DNA from 2 places in the Variovorax sp. KBS0712 genome. Region 2 is predicted to be linked to the other one. Evidence: riboswitches for the same ligand, from Rfam matches in the RefSeq annotation. Region 2 holds a riboswitch; the other holds the start of a gene.
What was found. Region 2 has a riboswitch for glycine ahead of FFI97_RS27700 (D-amino acid dehydrogenase). Riboswitches for the same ligand answer to the same signal wherever they lie in the genome.

Region 1: it holds a riboswitch for glycine, as region 2 does, so the genes downstream of both, gcvT (glycine cleavage system aminomethyltransferase GcvT) here and FFI97_RS27700 (D-amino acid dehydrogenase) in region 2, are expected to answer to the same signal.

The regions. Positions count from the first base shown of each region.
Region 1 is NZ_VCCD02000001.1:2,276,370-2,283,091, reverse strand. Features, by position in the region: gene gcvP (aminomethyl-transferring glycine dehydrogenase) at 1-2,616, opposite strand, end outside; gene gcvH (glycine cleavage system protein GcvH) at 2,675-3,046, opposite strand; gene gcvT (glycine cleavage system aminomethyltransferase GcvT) at 3,118-4,290, opposite strand; glycine riboswitch at 4,338-4,442, opposite strand; glycine riboswitch at 4,459-4,545, opposite strand; gene FFI97_RS10475 (hypothetical protein) at 4,577-5,113, opposite strand; gene FFI97_RS10470 (hypothetical protein) at 5,210-5,683, opposite strand; partial or broken gene FFI97_RS10465 (MFS transporter) at 5,944-6,722, opposite strand, start outside.
Region 2 is NZ_VCCD02000003.1:621,687-628,408, reverse strand. Features, by position in the region: gene FFI97_RS27710 (FIST C-terminal domain-containing protein) at 1-487, shown strand, start outside; gene FFI97_RS27705 (RtcB family protein) at 698-2,113, shown strand; gene FFI97_RS27700 (D-amino acid dehydrogenase) at 2,133-3,440, opposite strand; glycine riboswitch at 3,532-3,638, opposite strand; glycine riboswitch at 3,682-3,773, opposite strand; gene rfbB (dTDP-glucose 4,6-dehydratase) at 3,892-4,971, shown strand; gene rfbD (dTDP-4-dehydrorhamnose reductase) at 4,968-5,858, shown strand; gene rfbA (glucose-1-phosphate thymidylyltransferase RfbA) at 5,898-6,722, shown strand, end outside.

The DNA.
Region 1 (6,722 bases), on a different contig from region 2:
GAGCTCGGCCAGCGGTTCGCTTTCGGTGGGCTCCACCATCAGCGTGCCGGGCACGGGGAAGCTCAGCGTGGGCGCATGGAAACCGTAGTCGATGAGGCGCTTGGCCACGTCTTCGGCGGTGACGCCGCTGGTGTCCTTGAGCGGACGCAGGTCGAGGATGCACTCGTGCGCGACGTGGCCGTTGGGGCTCGCGTACAGCGTGGGGTAGTGGTCCTTCAGGCGGGCGCTGATGTAGTTGGCGCTGAGGATGGCCGTTTCGGTGGCGGCCTGCAGGCCCTTGGCGCCCATCATGCGGCAGTACATCCAGCTGATCGGCAGCACGGCCGCATTGCCCAGCGGCGCGGCCGACACGGCGCCCACGCCATTCGAGGGCACGCCGGCCGTGGCGTGGCCCGGCAGGTAGGGCACGAGGTCTTCGACCACGCAGACCGGGCCGACGCCCGGGCCGCCGCCGCCGTGCGGAATGCAGAAGGTCTTGTGCAGGTTCAGGTGGCTCACGTCGCCGCCGAACTCGCCCGGTGCGGCCACGCCGACCAGCGCGTTCATGTTGGCGCCGTCGACGTACACGCGGCCGCCGTGCTCATGCACGAGCTCGCACAGCTCCTTCACGCGGGTTTCGAACACGCCGTGCGTGCTGGGGTAGGTGATCATCACGGCGGCCAGGTGGGCGCTGTGCTTCTCGCAGGCGCGCTTGAGGTCGTCCATGTCGACGTTGCCTTGCGCGTCGCAGGCCGTCACCACCACCTGCAGGCCCACCATCTGGGCGCTGGCCGGGTTGGTGCCGTGCGCCGACGAGGGAATCAGGCAGATGTTGCGGTGGCCCTGGCCCTTGGCTTCATGGAAGGACTTGATGGCCAGCAGGCCCGCGTACTCGCCCTGCGAGCCCGCGTTGGGCTGCAGGCTGATGCCCGCGTAGCCGGTGGCCTCGCACAGCCAAGCGCGCAGCTGCGCGTCGAGCTGGGCGTAGCCCTGCAGCTGGTCGGCGGGCGCGAAGGGGTGGATGTTGGCGAACTCGGGCCAGGTGATGGGGATCATCTCGCTGGTTGCGTTGAGCTTCATGGTGCAGCTGCCCAGCGGGATCATGCTGCGGTCGAGCGCGAGGTCCTTGTCCGACAGGCTGCGGATGTAGCGCAGCATCGCCGTTTCGCTCTTGTGGGTGTTGAACACCGGGTGCGTGAGGAAGGCGCTGGTGCGGCGCAGGTCCTCTGGAATCAGCGGCGTGGTGTTGGCGGCCAGCTCGTCGAAGCGCGGCATCGCGGTGCCGGCCGGCACGAACAGGGCCCACAGGGTTTCGATGTCGGCGCGCGTCGTGGTTTCGTCCAGCGAGATGCCCAGGTGCTGCTGCAGGCGCTGGCGCAGGTTGACGCCGCCGGCCTGCGCGCGTTCGATGATCGCGGCCGTGTCGTCGCCGGTGCGGATCGTCAGCGAGTCGAAGGCGGTTGTGTTCACCGGCTCGCGGCCCATCTGCGACAGGCCCTTGGCGAGGATGGCGGTGAGCACGGCCACGCGCTGTGCGATGCGCGTGAGGCCGTCGGGGCCGTGGTACACGGCGTACATGCTGGCGACCACGGCCGGCAGCACCTGCGCGGTGCAGATGTTCGAGGTGGCCTTCTCGCGGCGGATGTGCTGCTCGCGCGTCTGCAGCGCGAGGCGGTAGGCGGGCTGGCCGTGCGTGTCGACGCTCACGCCGACAAGGCGGCCGGGCAGCGAGCGCTTGAACGAATCGCGGCAGGCCAGGTAGGCGGCGTGCGGGCCGCCGTTGCACAGCGGCATGCCGAAGCGCTGCGTGGTGCCGCAGACGATGTCGGCATCGAACTCGCCGGGAGCGACCAGCAGCGTCAGCGCCAGCAGGTCGGCCGCGACGATGAAGGCGGCGTCGCACTGGTGCGCGTGGCCCGCGAGCGGGCGCAGGTCGTGCACGTGGCCGGTGGTGGCCGGGTACTGCGCGAGCACGCCGAAGAATTCGCCGCTCACCATCAGGTGCGGCAGCGTTTCCGACACGGTGCTCACCTTGACCTCGATGCCCAGCGGCGCGGCGCGGGTCTTGATGACCTCGATGGTCTGCGGGTGGCAGTCGCCAGAGACCAGGAACACGTTGCTCTTGCTCTTCACGCTGCGCTTGGCGAGCGTCATCGCCTCGGCGGCGGCCGTGGCCTCGTCGAGCATCGAGGCGTTGGCGATGGCCATGCCCGTGAGGTCGCACACCATCGTCTGGAAGTTGAGCAGGGCTTCCATGCGGCCCTGCGAAATCTCGGCCTGGTAGGGCGTGTAGGCGGTGTACCAGGCGGGGTTCTCCAGGATGTTGCGCAGGATCACGCCCGGCGTGTGCGTGCCGTAGTAGCCCTGGCCGATGAAGCTCTTGAACACCTTGTTCTTCGACGCCAGCGCCTTCAGCTCGGCCAGCGCGTCGGCCTCCGTGACCGGCGCGGGCAGGCGCATCGGCCGGGCACGGCGGATGGCCGCCGGCACGATGCCGTCGATGAGCTCCGCGCGCGTTTCCGAGCCGATCACCGGCAGCATGCGCGCCTCGTCCGCCGCATCGATGCCGATGTGGCGGGCGAGGAATTCTTCGGCGTTCTCTAGTTCTTGCAAAGAGGGAAGGGCGGGAATCGGCATGGCGGTGAAGGCTCGGGGGAGAAGGAACGAAGGTGCGAGGAAGCTGCTGTTCAGCGGATCAGGATTCGGCGGCGAACTTGTCGTAGCTGGCGGCGTCGAGCAGGGCGTCGAGCTGCGCGGGTTCGCTCAGCTTGACCTTGAAGAACCAGCCGGCGGCCAGCGGGTCGCTGTTGGCCAGCGACGGGTCGGCGCGCAGCGCTTCGTTGACTTCGGTGATCTCGCCCGACACGGGCATGAACACATCGGCGGCGGCCTTCACCGACTCGACCACACCGGCGACCTCGCCCTGCGCGAAGGTCTTGCCCACTTCAGGCAGGTCGACGAACACCACGTCGCCCAGCGCGTCCTGCGCATGCACGGTGATGCCAACGGTGGCGGCGCCGCCTTCGGCCGCCACCCATTCGTGGTCCTTGGTGTATTTGATGCTCATGAAAAAACTCCTCGTGGAAAAAATGGAATCGGGGTGCAGAGCCTAGCCGGGTCTGCGGGGTTCAGTGTCGGTCAGCCGCGGTAGTAGCGCGTCGGCACGAAAGGCAGGGTCGAGACCTCCATCGGCACCGGCTTGCCGCGCACGATGGCCTGCACGCGCGTGCCGGGCTCGGCGAAGGCGGCGGCCACGTAGCCCATGGCCACGCAGCGGTCGGCCGTGGGGCCGAGCAGGCCGCTGGTGACGGTGCCGATGTCGTGGCCTTCGAGCGACTGCAGCAGCGTGCCGTCGCGCACCGGAATGCGTTCGAGTGCCACGAGGCCGACGCGCTTGCGCGTGAGTGTCTTGTGGTCGGTGTGGCCGGCCGCGCCCGAGGCGACGGCAGCCAATTGGGCCAGCACCTTGGCCGCGCCCGGGAAACCGCCTTCGCGCGCACCGCCGGCGCGGCGCACCTTCTGGATCGCCCAGTTGAGCGAGGCTTCGACCGGGGTGGTGGTGGTGTCGATGTCGTTGCCGTACAGGCACAGGCCGGCTTCGAGCCGCAGCGAGTTGCGCGCGCCCAGGCCGACGGGCTTCACCTCGGGCTGTGCGAGCAGCAGGCGGGCGAGGGCGTCGGCGTCTTTTGCGGCCACCGAGATCTCGAAGCCGTCTTCGCCGGTGTAGCCGCTGCGGGTGACGAAGGCGGCGATGCCGCCGATCTGCACCGCGCCGCCGGTCATGAACACGAAGCGCTCGATACCGGGCGACAGGCGCGCCAGCGTGGCCGCGGCCTGCGGGCCTTGCAGTGCCAGCAGCGCGTGGTCGGGCAGGGGCTGCACCTGGCAGCGCGCGCCGATCTTGTCCTGGATGTGGGCGATGTCGGCCACCTTGCAGGCGCCATTCACGATCACGAAGATCGAACCGTGGCCTTCGTTGAAGAACATCAGGTCGTCGAGGATGCCGCCCTCGTCGTTCAGCAGCAGGCCGTAGCGCTGCTTGCCGGCGGGCAGGTCGATCACGTCGACGGGCATCAGGGTTTCGAACGCGGCGGCGGCGTCGGGGCCGACCAGGCGCAACTGGCCCATGTGCGAGATGTCGAACAGGCCGGCCGCGTCGCGCGTGTGCTTGTGCTCGGCCATGAGGCCGGCGGGGTACTGGACCGGCATCGAATAGCCCGCAAAGGGCACCATGCGGGCGCCCAACTCGACGTGGAGGTCGTACAGCGGGGTCTTGAGAAGTTGGGCGTCAGAAGCGGTAGAAGCGGCCACGGGGCACTCCAAAGGGGCAGTCGAAATCCATGGCTGCAACGCCACGGGCCACCCCTGCTGTCCGCTTTACCTGAGAGATTCGCCCCACGATCGGGGTTTGCTCCTTCGGTGGGCCGCATGCAATGCCACGGCCTCTCTCCAGCAAGGAAACGCCGGTGGTTGCCGGCGTCTTGTCAGTCCTTTTGCCTGAGCGTTCGGGGAACCCCTGCGCCTTCGGCGGCCCCGTCGCGCGGGGCTCTCTCCTGACCCGGCGAGTGTAGTGGATCGCGGGGCCGGGGCTGGCGGCTCAGTGCACGGTTTCGGCCGGCGGCAGCAGCTTGTCGATGCGCTCGCGCAGCGAGTCGGCGCGCTCGGGGCCGGCGGCCTTCTCGATCTCTGAGAGCATCAGCGCGGCGATGGTCAGCATGGCTTCGCGGTCGCGGGCCTCGCGCAGGGCGTCGCGCATCTGGTTGGCGAAGCGCGGGTCGCGGCGCACGAACATGCGCTCGCAGATGTCGAACAGGAACATGCGCGTGGTGGCCAGCGAGCGCTTGCCGTCGAAGCTGTCGGCCGAGGTGGCGACCTGGATCGGCTCGGCGGCGGGGACGGGCGTGGGGGCCGGTGCAGGAGGCGGCGCGACCGGGCGCGCGACCTGCAGGTAGCCGCGCTGCATCAGCCCCTGGATCGCCTGCTCGGCCTCGACGCGGCTGGGGAACAGCGGGCTGAAGTCGGTCAGAGAGCGCCGGCCGTCGGCCATGAGCAGCAGGGCGCGCTCACGCTGGCTGAGCGTGCGCTGCCCGGCCTGGAGTTCGTCGCGTGCCTTCTCGGTCTTGGTGGGGAACATGGCGGCCACAGCTTTCGGAGGTCGAAGGCTGCAGCATCGTTGCAAGTGGTGACATCTTCGTGAACCATTTGCCTTACAGGGAAAAGGCGGTGCGCGTCAGTTGCCCGCGCTCTCCTTGCGGATCAGCCAGCGCGGGCCCACGCGCTGCAGCTCGAGCGTCTTGCGGTCGGTCTCGGTGAGCGCGTCGGCGCTGTAGACCTGCCGGAACTGCGCGCTGGCCGACGTGCCCTGGACGCTGATCACCAGCCCCTCGATGCCCACGCTGATGCGCGACTTGCCCGTGATGCGGGCGCGCCGGTCGGCCTCCCAGCGCTCGCGGGTCTGGCCGCGCGCGGGGGTGAAGTCGCTCGCGTAGGCTGCGAGGTAGCGCTCGACGTCGCGCGCGGACCAGGCGGCGGCCCAGGCGCGCACGGCGGTTTCCACTTCGGCGAGGTGGGTGACGGGATTGGCGGGGGCGGCTGCTGGCGCAACGGCTGCAACGGGCGCGGCGGCCGGCGTGGCCGCGATACCGGCGGTGGCCAGCAAGCCGGCAGCGACAAGGCTGCTGCCCTGGGCGACGATTCGGTGCATGGCGTCCTTCTCTTTCCTTCTTCTTGTCTGTCAGGCTCGACGTCGAAGCTTGCGTCGATTCTGGCAGTGAAAGAGCAGGCGTGCGGCGTGGAATCGCCCACGGATTTCGGTGGTTCGTGGTTCAGGGCGCGTGCACAGGACACCGGGTGCTTCCCTCCGCGAATGTCCCCCGCCTTCGGCTCCTCCTTGATTTCGCTGCGGGAAGCACCCAGTGCCCTGTGCACGGTGGGCGCTGCCGTTGCGCGGGAACGGAACTCAACTCAGGCCGCCGCAGCCTCGCCCGCCATCACCTGCACCGTGCGGTTGCGCAGCCGCAAGGCCAGCACGGTCGCGACGCACAGCACGCACAACACCACCGTGAGCGTCACGCCGAGCCCGCGTGCATCCGACAGCAGGCCGAACAGCGGCGACACCAGCCCGCCGACCGAGAGCGCGAGACCGAGCGTGATGCCGCTGGCGGTGGCCGGGTTGCGCGGCAGGTAGTCCTGCGCGAGCGTCACCTGCGCAGCGAAGGGCAGGAACATGCTCATGCCGAGCAGCGCGGTGCAGGCCAGCGCCGCGCCGGGCGTGGAGGCGAGCACGAGGCCCGCCATGGCCGGCAGCGCGAGCAGGTAGCCGCAGCGGATCGTGCCCATGCGCCCGGTACGGTCGCCGAGCCAGCCGCCGGCCAGCGTGCCCACGGCCCCCGCGGCGGTGAAGGCGGTGAGCGCCGCGGCGCCTTGGAAGGTGGTGCCGTGCAGGTCGCGCGTGATGCGCAGCGAGAGCATCGACAGCACCGTGACGTAGGGGATCGACCAGCCCACGATGGTCGCCACCAGCAGGCTGAAGGCGCGCCAGTCGTTGTGCGGCTTCAGCACCTGGGCGCGGGCCTGCGCGGCGCGCGCCGCCGTGGCCGCATGGTGGGCCGCCGCGCTGCGCCGCGCGTTCGCCGCGACCCACACCACGCCCATCGCCAGCGCGGGAATGCCCAGCAGATAGCTGCGCGACAGGCTGCCGCCGCCGACCACCGTGGCCGCCAGCACGGGCGCGAACGAGGCGC
Region 2 (6,722 bases):
GGCCGACGCGGGCAGCGACGGCATCCGCCGCACCGGCGACCTGGGCGCCGACGTGCTGGTGCGCCACATCATCGGGCTCGACCCCACGCGGCGCGGCATCGCCATTGCCGACAACGCCGAGGCCGGCATGCGGCTGAGTTTCTGCCGCCGCAACGCGCAGGCGGCGCGCGCCGACCTGATGCGCATCTGCGCCGAAATTCGTGAAGAGCTCGAGCCCGAAGAACAGACGCTGGCCACGGCGCGCGCCGTGGCAGCCGGCGAGGCCGAGGCCGCGCCGCATCCCGCGCGGCGCATCGCGGGCGCGGTGTACGTGAGCTGCTCGGGGCGCGGCGGCCCGCACTTCGGTGCGCCGGGCGCCGAACTGCAGATCGTGCGGCATGCGCTGGGCGACGTGCCGCTGGTCGGCTTCTTCGCCGCGGGCGAAATCGCACGCCACCACCTGTACGGCTACACCGGCGTGTTGACGGTGTTCACGGCGCCGGACTGACTGACTGACGGGAAAAAACGACGCGCGCGCCTGCGCACTGTGTTCGCAGGCGCTTCGCGTCGCTAGAATCCGCCCGCTTTCTTGAATCTCTGCTGCTGCAAGAAAGAGTGATCCGCGCGCCCCGAGGCACGCGGTCGATCTCTTTCGCCCCGCCACGCGATGTGACGGGGCCCGGAAACCGACACGGTTTCCCCGAATGGAATTGCAGCCATGGGCAGCCCTACCCACAGTCATTTTTCGAGACTCCAGCGCGCCTTTTCGCGCGCGAACATCGCCGTCGATTACCGCGACGGCATCTATCACCTGCGCAACGAAGCCGCGCAGGCGACCGTGCTTCTGCCGCAGAGCCTGCCGCTGGAAGAGAAAGCAGTGAACCAGCTGCTGGCCTTCGCCAGCGTGCGCTCGCCCGACGGCGCGCACGGTGTGTGCAAGGCCTGCGCGACGCCGGACTTTCATCCGGGCTCGGTTGCGCCGGTGGGCAGCGTGGTCGCGACCGATGGCGACTTCGTGATTCCCGCCGCAGTCGGCACCGACATCAACTGCGGCATGCGCCTGCTGACCACCGGCCTCACGCTGGACCAGGTGGCGCCGCACAAGACGCAGTTGCTCGCGCGGCTCACACGCAGCCTGCTCGACAACGGGCGCGACGTGCCGGTGCACACGGCGGCGTTTCGCGCGCTGTTCGACGAAGGGCCGGCCGCGTTCCTGGACGCCGTGCGCAACGACGGGCTCTGGGCGGCCTGCGACCGCGACCGGCTGCAGGCCGAGATCGGCGCGTGCATCGGCCTGGCGAGCTTCGGCGGGCAGTCGCGGCACGCACCGTCGGCCTACACCGGCGCGCGCCACGAGGTGTTCCGCGACCCGTGCCTCGGCACGCCGGGCAGCGGCAACCACTTCGTCGAGTTGCAGGTGGTCGACCAGGTGATGGACCGGCACGCGGCGTATCGCGCGGGGCTCAAGGCGGGCGAGGTCGTGGTGATGATCCACAGCGGCTCGCGCGACATCGGGTTCCATGTCGGCGGCCGCTGGATGGACCGCGCGCGGGCTGAATGGCCGCAGGGCCTGCGCCATCCGAAGAGCGGGCTGTACGGGCTGGCCGGGCCGCTGGCGCAGGAGTACCTCGAAGCCATGGGCGTGGCCGCGCGCTATGCGTGGGCCAACCGGGTCGTGCTGGCCGAGCTGGTGCGCAAGGACTTCGCCGAGCTGCTGGGCGCCACGGCGTCGACGCTGGTGGTCGACGTGCCGCACAACGTGGTGCTGCGCGAGCACGGCATGAACATCCATCGCAAGGGCGCGACGCCGGCGCATGCGGGCGACCTCGCGCTGATTCCCGGGTCGATGGGCGATCACTCGTACCTTGCGACCGGGCTGGGGCATGAGGACTGGCTGTGGTCGTGCAGCCACGGCGCCGGCCGGCGCATGCGTCGGCAGGAAGTGCGCGCGATGCGGCCCGCACCCGGCGACGCCGATGCCAGCTGGCAATGCGTGACGCTGCGCGAAGAGCGCCGCATCGAAGAGGCGCCGCAGGCCTACAAGCCGATCGGCGCGGTGATCGAGGCGCAGGAAAGCGCGGGGCTCATCCGCTGCGCCGTGCGGCTCAAGCCCTGGGTCACGTTCAAGGCATGACCCGAGGGCGCGTGTCGTGTCAGCCCAGTGCGGGTTGCACGGCGCGCGGCGCGGGCGCCGGCATGCCGGCGAACGCGAAATCGACCTCGGGCGCCAGCCCGCTCACGATGCGCGCGATCGACTTGCCCGAGCCGCAGGCGTGCGTCCAGCCGAGCGTGCCGTGGCCGGTGTTGAGGAACAGGTTCGGCAGCTTGGTCTTGCCGATCAGCGGCACGTTGCTCGGCGTGGCCGGGCGCAGGCCGGTCCAGAACTGCGCGCGCTCGGTGTCGCCGGCGCCGGGGAAGAGTTCTTCGACGCGCCGCACGATGGCTTCGCAGCGCACGCGGTTCAGGTCGCGGTCGTAGCCGTTGAGCTCGGCCGTGCCGGCGATGCGCAGGCGGTCGCCCGACTCCGACGTGTAGCGAGAGAACACCAGCTTGTATTCGTCGTCGGTCAGCGAGACCTGGTGCGCCTTCGATGCGTCCTTCACGGGCAGCGTCACCGAGTAGCCCTTGGCCGGGTAGATCGGCAGGCGGATGCCCAGCGGCGCGGCGTACAGCGGGCTCAACGAACCCATCGCAAGCACGAAGGCATCGCCGCGGATGCGCTGGAAGCGGCCTTCGTTGTCGGTCGCCTCGACGTGGTCGATGCTGCCGCCGGCTTCGCGCAGCGCGGTCACCGTGTGGCTCATGAGGAACTTCACGCCGGCCGCCTCGGCCAGCTTCACGAGTTCGCGCGCGAAGCGGTTGGCGTCGCCCGATTCGTCTTCGGCGGTGTAGGTGGCGCCGGCGAGTTGCGGACGGATGTGGGCGAGGGCGGGTTCGATCCTGATGGCCTCGTCGGCCGAGATGACCAGGCGTTCGCAGCCCAGGGCACGCATCTGCTCGGCGGGCGCGAGGGCGCCGTCGAATTCTTTTTGCGTCGTGTAGAAGTGCAGGATGCCTTGCGTGCGCTGGTCATAGTTCAGGCCGGTGTCTCGACGCAATTGCTGCAACATTTCCCGGCTGTATGTACCGAGACGAACGATCTGTTCGATGTTGTGGCGGGTGCGCGCGGGGGGGCACTCGCGCAAGAACTGCAGGCCCCAGAGCCACTGGCGCATGTCGGCGCGGATGCGAAAGAGCAGTGGCGCATCTTCCTTGCCGAGCCATTGCAGCACCTTCAGCGGCGCGCTCGGATTGGCCCAGGGTTCCGCATGGCTGACCGAGATCTGGCCGCCGTTGGCGAAGCTGGTTTCGGCGGCCGGGGTGGCCTGCCGGTCGATCACGGTCACCTCGTGGCCGAGTTGCTGGAGGTAGTAGGCCGAAGTCACGCCGAGCAGGCCGGCGCCAAGAACGATCACACGCATTGCAAGTACCTTTGAGTTTGCAGCGCTTGAACGGCGGGCGTGGAGTGCTATTGAAAAAATAGCGAGCAACCGGACGGCCGATGTCCAAGTTGCCGCTCCCCCTGTCCTCGGTACCTGAGAGATTCACCCTGCTGCACCCGCAGCGGGTTTGCTCCTTCGGTGCGCCACATGGCGTGGCGGCTCTCCAGACGGCTGTATCGATGAGTGCAGTACTGACCCCTTGCCGAAGTTCCTGGGCGTTGCCTGGAATGTCGTCGGGCCGACCTGAGCGTTTATGGGAGTTTGCGCCTTCGGTAGGGCCTCCGTGGAGGCCCGCTCTCCTGCAATTGTTGGCGATTGTAGGCGGGCCCCGCAAGCCGGCCAAGCCCTGTACATCGGCACTTCACACCGATGGGATAATTGAATGTTGATTTTTGGTAAAGCAAACTTTTTTCTACATGCAGGGGACTCCATGATCCTGGTTACCGGCGGCGCAGGCTTCATTGGCGCCAATTTCGTGCTCGACTGGATCGCGCAGGGCAACGAGCCCGTCGTGAACCTCGACAAGCTGACCTATGCGGGCAACCTCGAGACCCTCGCGTCGCTCAAGGGCAACGCGAACCACGTCTTCGTGCAGGGCGACATCGGCGACAGCGCGCTGCTCGATCGCCTGCTGGCCGAGCACAAACCCCGTGCCGTTGTGAACTTTGCCGCGGAATCGCATGTGGATCGCTCGATCCACGGCCCGGAAGACTTTGTGCAGACCAACGTGCTCGGCACCTTCCGCCTGCTCGAATCGGTGCGCGGTTACTGGAACGCCCTGCCGGCCGACCAGAAGGCGGCCTTCCGCTTCCTGCATGTGTCGACCGACGAGGTCTACGGCTCGCTCTCCAAGACCGACCCGGCCTTCACCGAAGAGAACAAGTACGAGCCCAACAGCCCGTACTCGGCCAGCAAGGCCGCCAGCGACCACCTCGTGCGCGCCTGGCACCACACCTACGGCCTGCCGGTGGTCACCACCAACTGCTCGAACAACTACGGCCCGTTCCACTTCCCCGAGAAGCTGATCCCGCTGATGATCGTCAACGCACTGGCCGGCAAGAACCTGCCCGTGTACGGCGACGGCATGCAGGTGCGCGACTGGCTCTACGTGAAGGACCACTGCAGCGCCATCCGCCGCGTGCTCGAGGCCGGCAAGCTCGGCGAGACCTACAACGTCGGCGGCTGGAACGAGAAGCCCAACATCGAGATCGTCAACACCGTGTGCGCGCTGCTCGACGAACTGAGCCCCCGCGCCGACGGAAAGCCGTACAAGGAACAGATCACCTACGTCACGGACCGCCCGGGCCACGACCGTCGCTACGCCATCGATGCACGCAAGCTCGAGCGCGAACTCGGCTGGAAGCCCGCCGAGACCTTCGACACCGGCATCCGCAAGACCGTCCAGTGGTACCTCGCGAACGGCGAGTGGGTGCGCAACGTGCAAAGCGGCGCGTACCGTGAATGGGTCGAGAAGCAGTACGACGCCACACCCGCAAAGGTTTCCGCATGAAGTTGCTGCTGCTCGGCAAAGGTGGACAGGTCGGCTGGGAGCTGCAGCGCAGCCTCGCACCGCTCGGCGAAGTGGTCGCACTGGACTTCGACAGCACCGACTTCCACGCCGACTTCAGCCGCCCCGAGCAGCTGGCCGCAACCGTGCTGGCGGTGCGCCCCGACGTCATCGTCAATGCCGCCGCGCACACCGCCGTCGACAAGGCCGAGAGCGAGCCCGACTTCGCGCGCAAGCTCAACGCCACCTCGCCCGGCGTGGTGGCCGAGGCGGCGCAGCAGATTGGTGCGCTGATGGTGCATTACTCCACCGACTATGTCTTCGACGGCAGCGGCACCCGCCCCTGGAAGGAAGATGACGCGACCGGTCCGCTCAGCGTGTACGGCCAGACCAAGCTCGAAGGCGAGCAGCTGGTGGTGCGGCATTGCGCGAAGCACCTGATCTTTCGCACCAGCTGGGTGTACGCCGCACGCGGCGGCAACTTCGCCAAGACCATGCTGCGCCTGGCCAAGGAGCGCGACAAGCTCACGGTCATCGACGACCAGTTCGGCGCTCCCACCGGTGCCGAGTTGCTGGCCGACATCACCGCGCACGCCATCCGCGCCACCTTGCAGGACCCGGCCAAGGCCGGCCTGTACCACGCCATCGCCGGCGGCGAGACCACGTGGCACGGCTACGCGCGCTTCGTGCTCGAGATGGCGCAGCAGGCCGGCGTCGAACTCAAGGCCGGCCCGCAGGCCGTGGAGGCCGTGCCCACCAGCGCCTTTCCGACGCCCGCGAAGCGGCCGCACAACTCGCGGCTCGACACCACCAAGCTGCAGACCACCTTCGGTCTGCGCCTGCCGCCATGGCAGGAAGGCGTGGCACGCATGCTGCGCGAGACGCTCTGACCGACTGATTTTTCCTGCCCCTCACAGAAGAAGACTCCCATGACGCAACGCAAAGGCATCATCCTTGCCGGTGGCTCCGGCACCCGCCTGCACCCGGCCACGCTCGCCATGAGCAAGCAACTGCTGCCGGTGTACGACAAGCCCATGATCTATTACCCGCTGAGCACCCTGATGCTCGGCGGCATGCGCGACATCCTGATCATCAGCACGCCGCAGGACACGCCGCGCTTCCAGCAGCTGCTGGGCGACGGCAGCCAGTGGGGCATCAACCTGCAGTACGCGGTGCAGCCGAGTCCCGATGGCCTGGCGCAGGCGTTCATCATCGGCGACAAGTTCGTGGGGAACTCGCCGAGTGCGCTGGTGTTGGGGGACAACATCTTCTATGGGCATGACTTTGCCCATCTGCTGGGCGGCGCCGACGCGCAGGACGCGGGAGCCACTGTTTTCGCGTACCACGTGCATGACCCGGAGCGGTATGGCGTGGTCGCATTCGATGCACAAGGCAAGGCCAGCAGCATCGAGGAAAAGCCGCTCAAGCCCAAGAGCAACTACGCCGTGACGGGCCTGTACTTCTACGACAACCAGGTCATCGACATCGCCAAGGCCGTGAAGCCGAGTGCGCGAGGCGAGCTTGAGATCACGGCCGTCAATCAGGCGTACCTCGATCTTGGCCGGCTCAACGTGCAGATCATGCAGCGCGGCTACGCCTGGCTCGATACCGGCACGCATGAAAGCCTGCTGGAGGCCGGGCAGTTCATCGCGACGCTGGAGCATCGGCAGGGGCTCAAGATCGCGTGCCCCGAAGAGATCGCGTGGCGCCATGGGTTCATCGACAACGAACAACTGGCCAAGCTTGCAGCACCG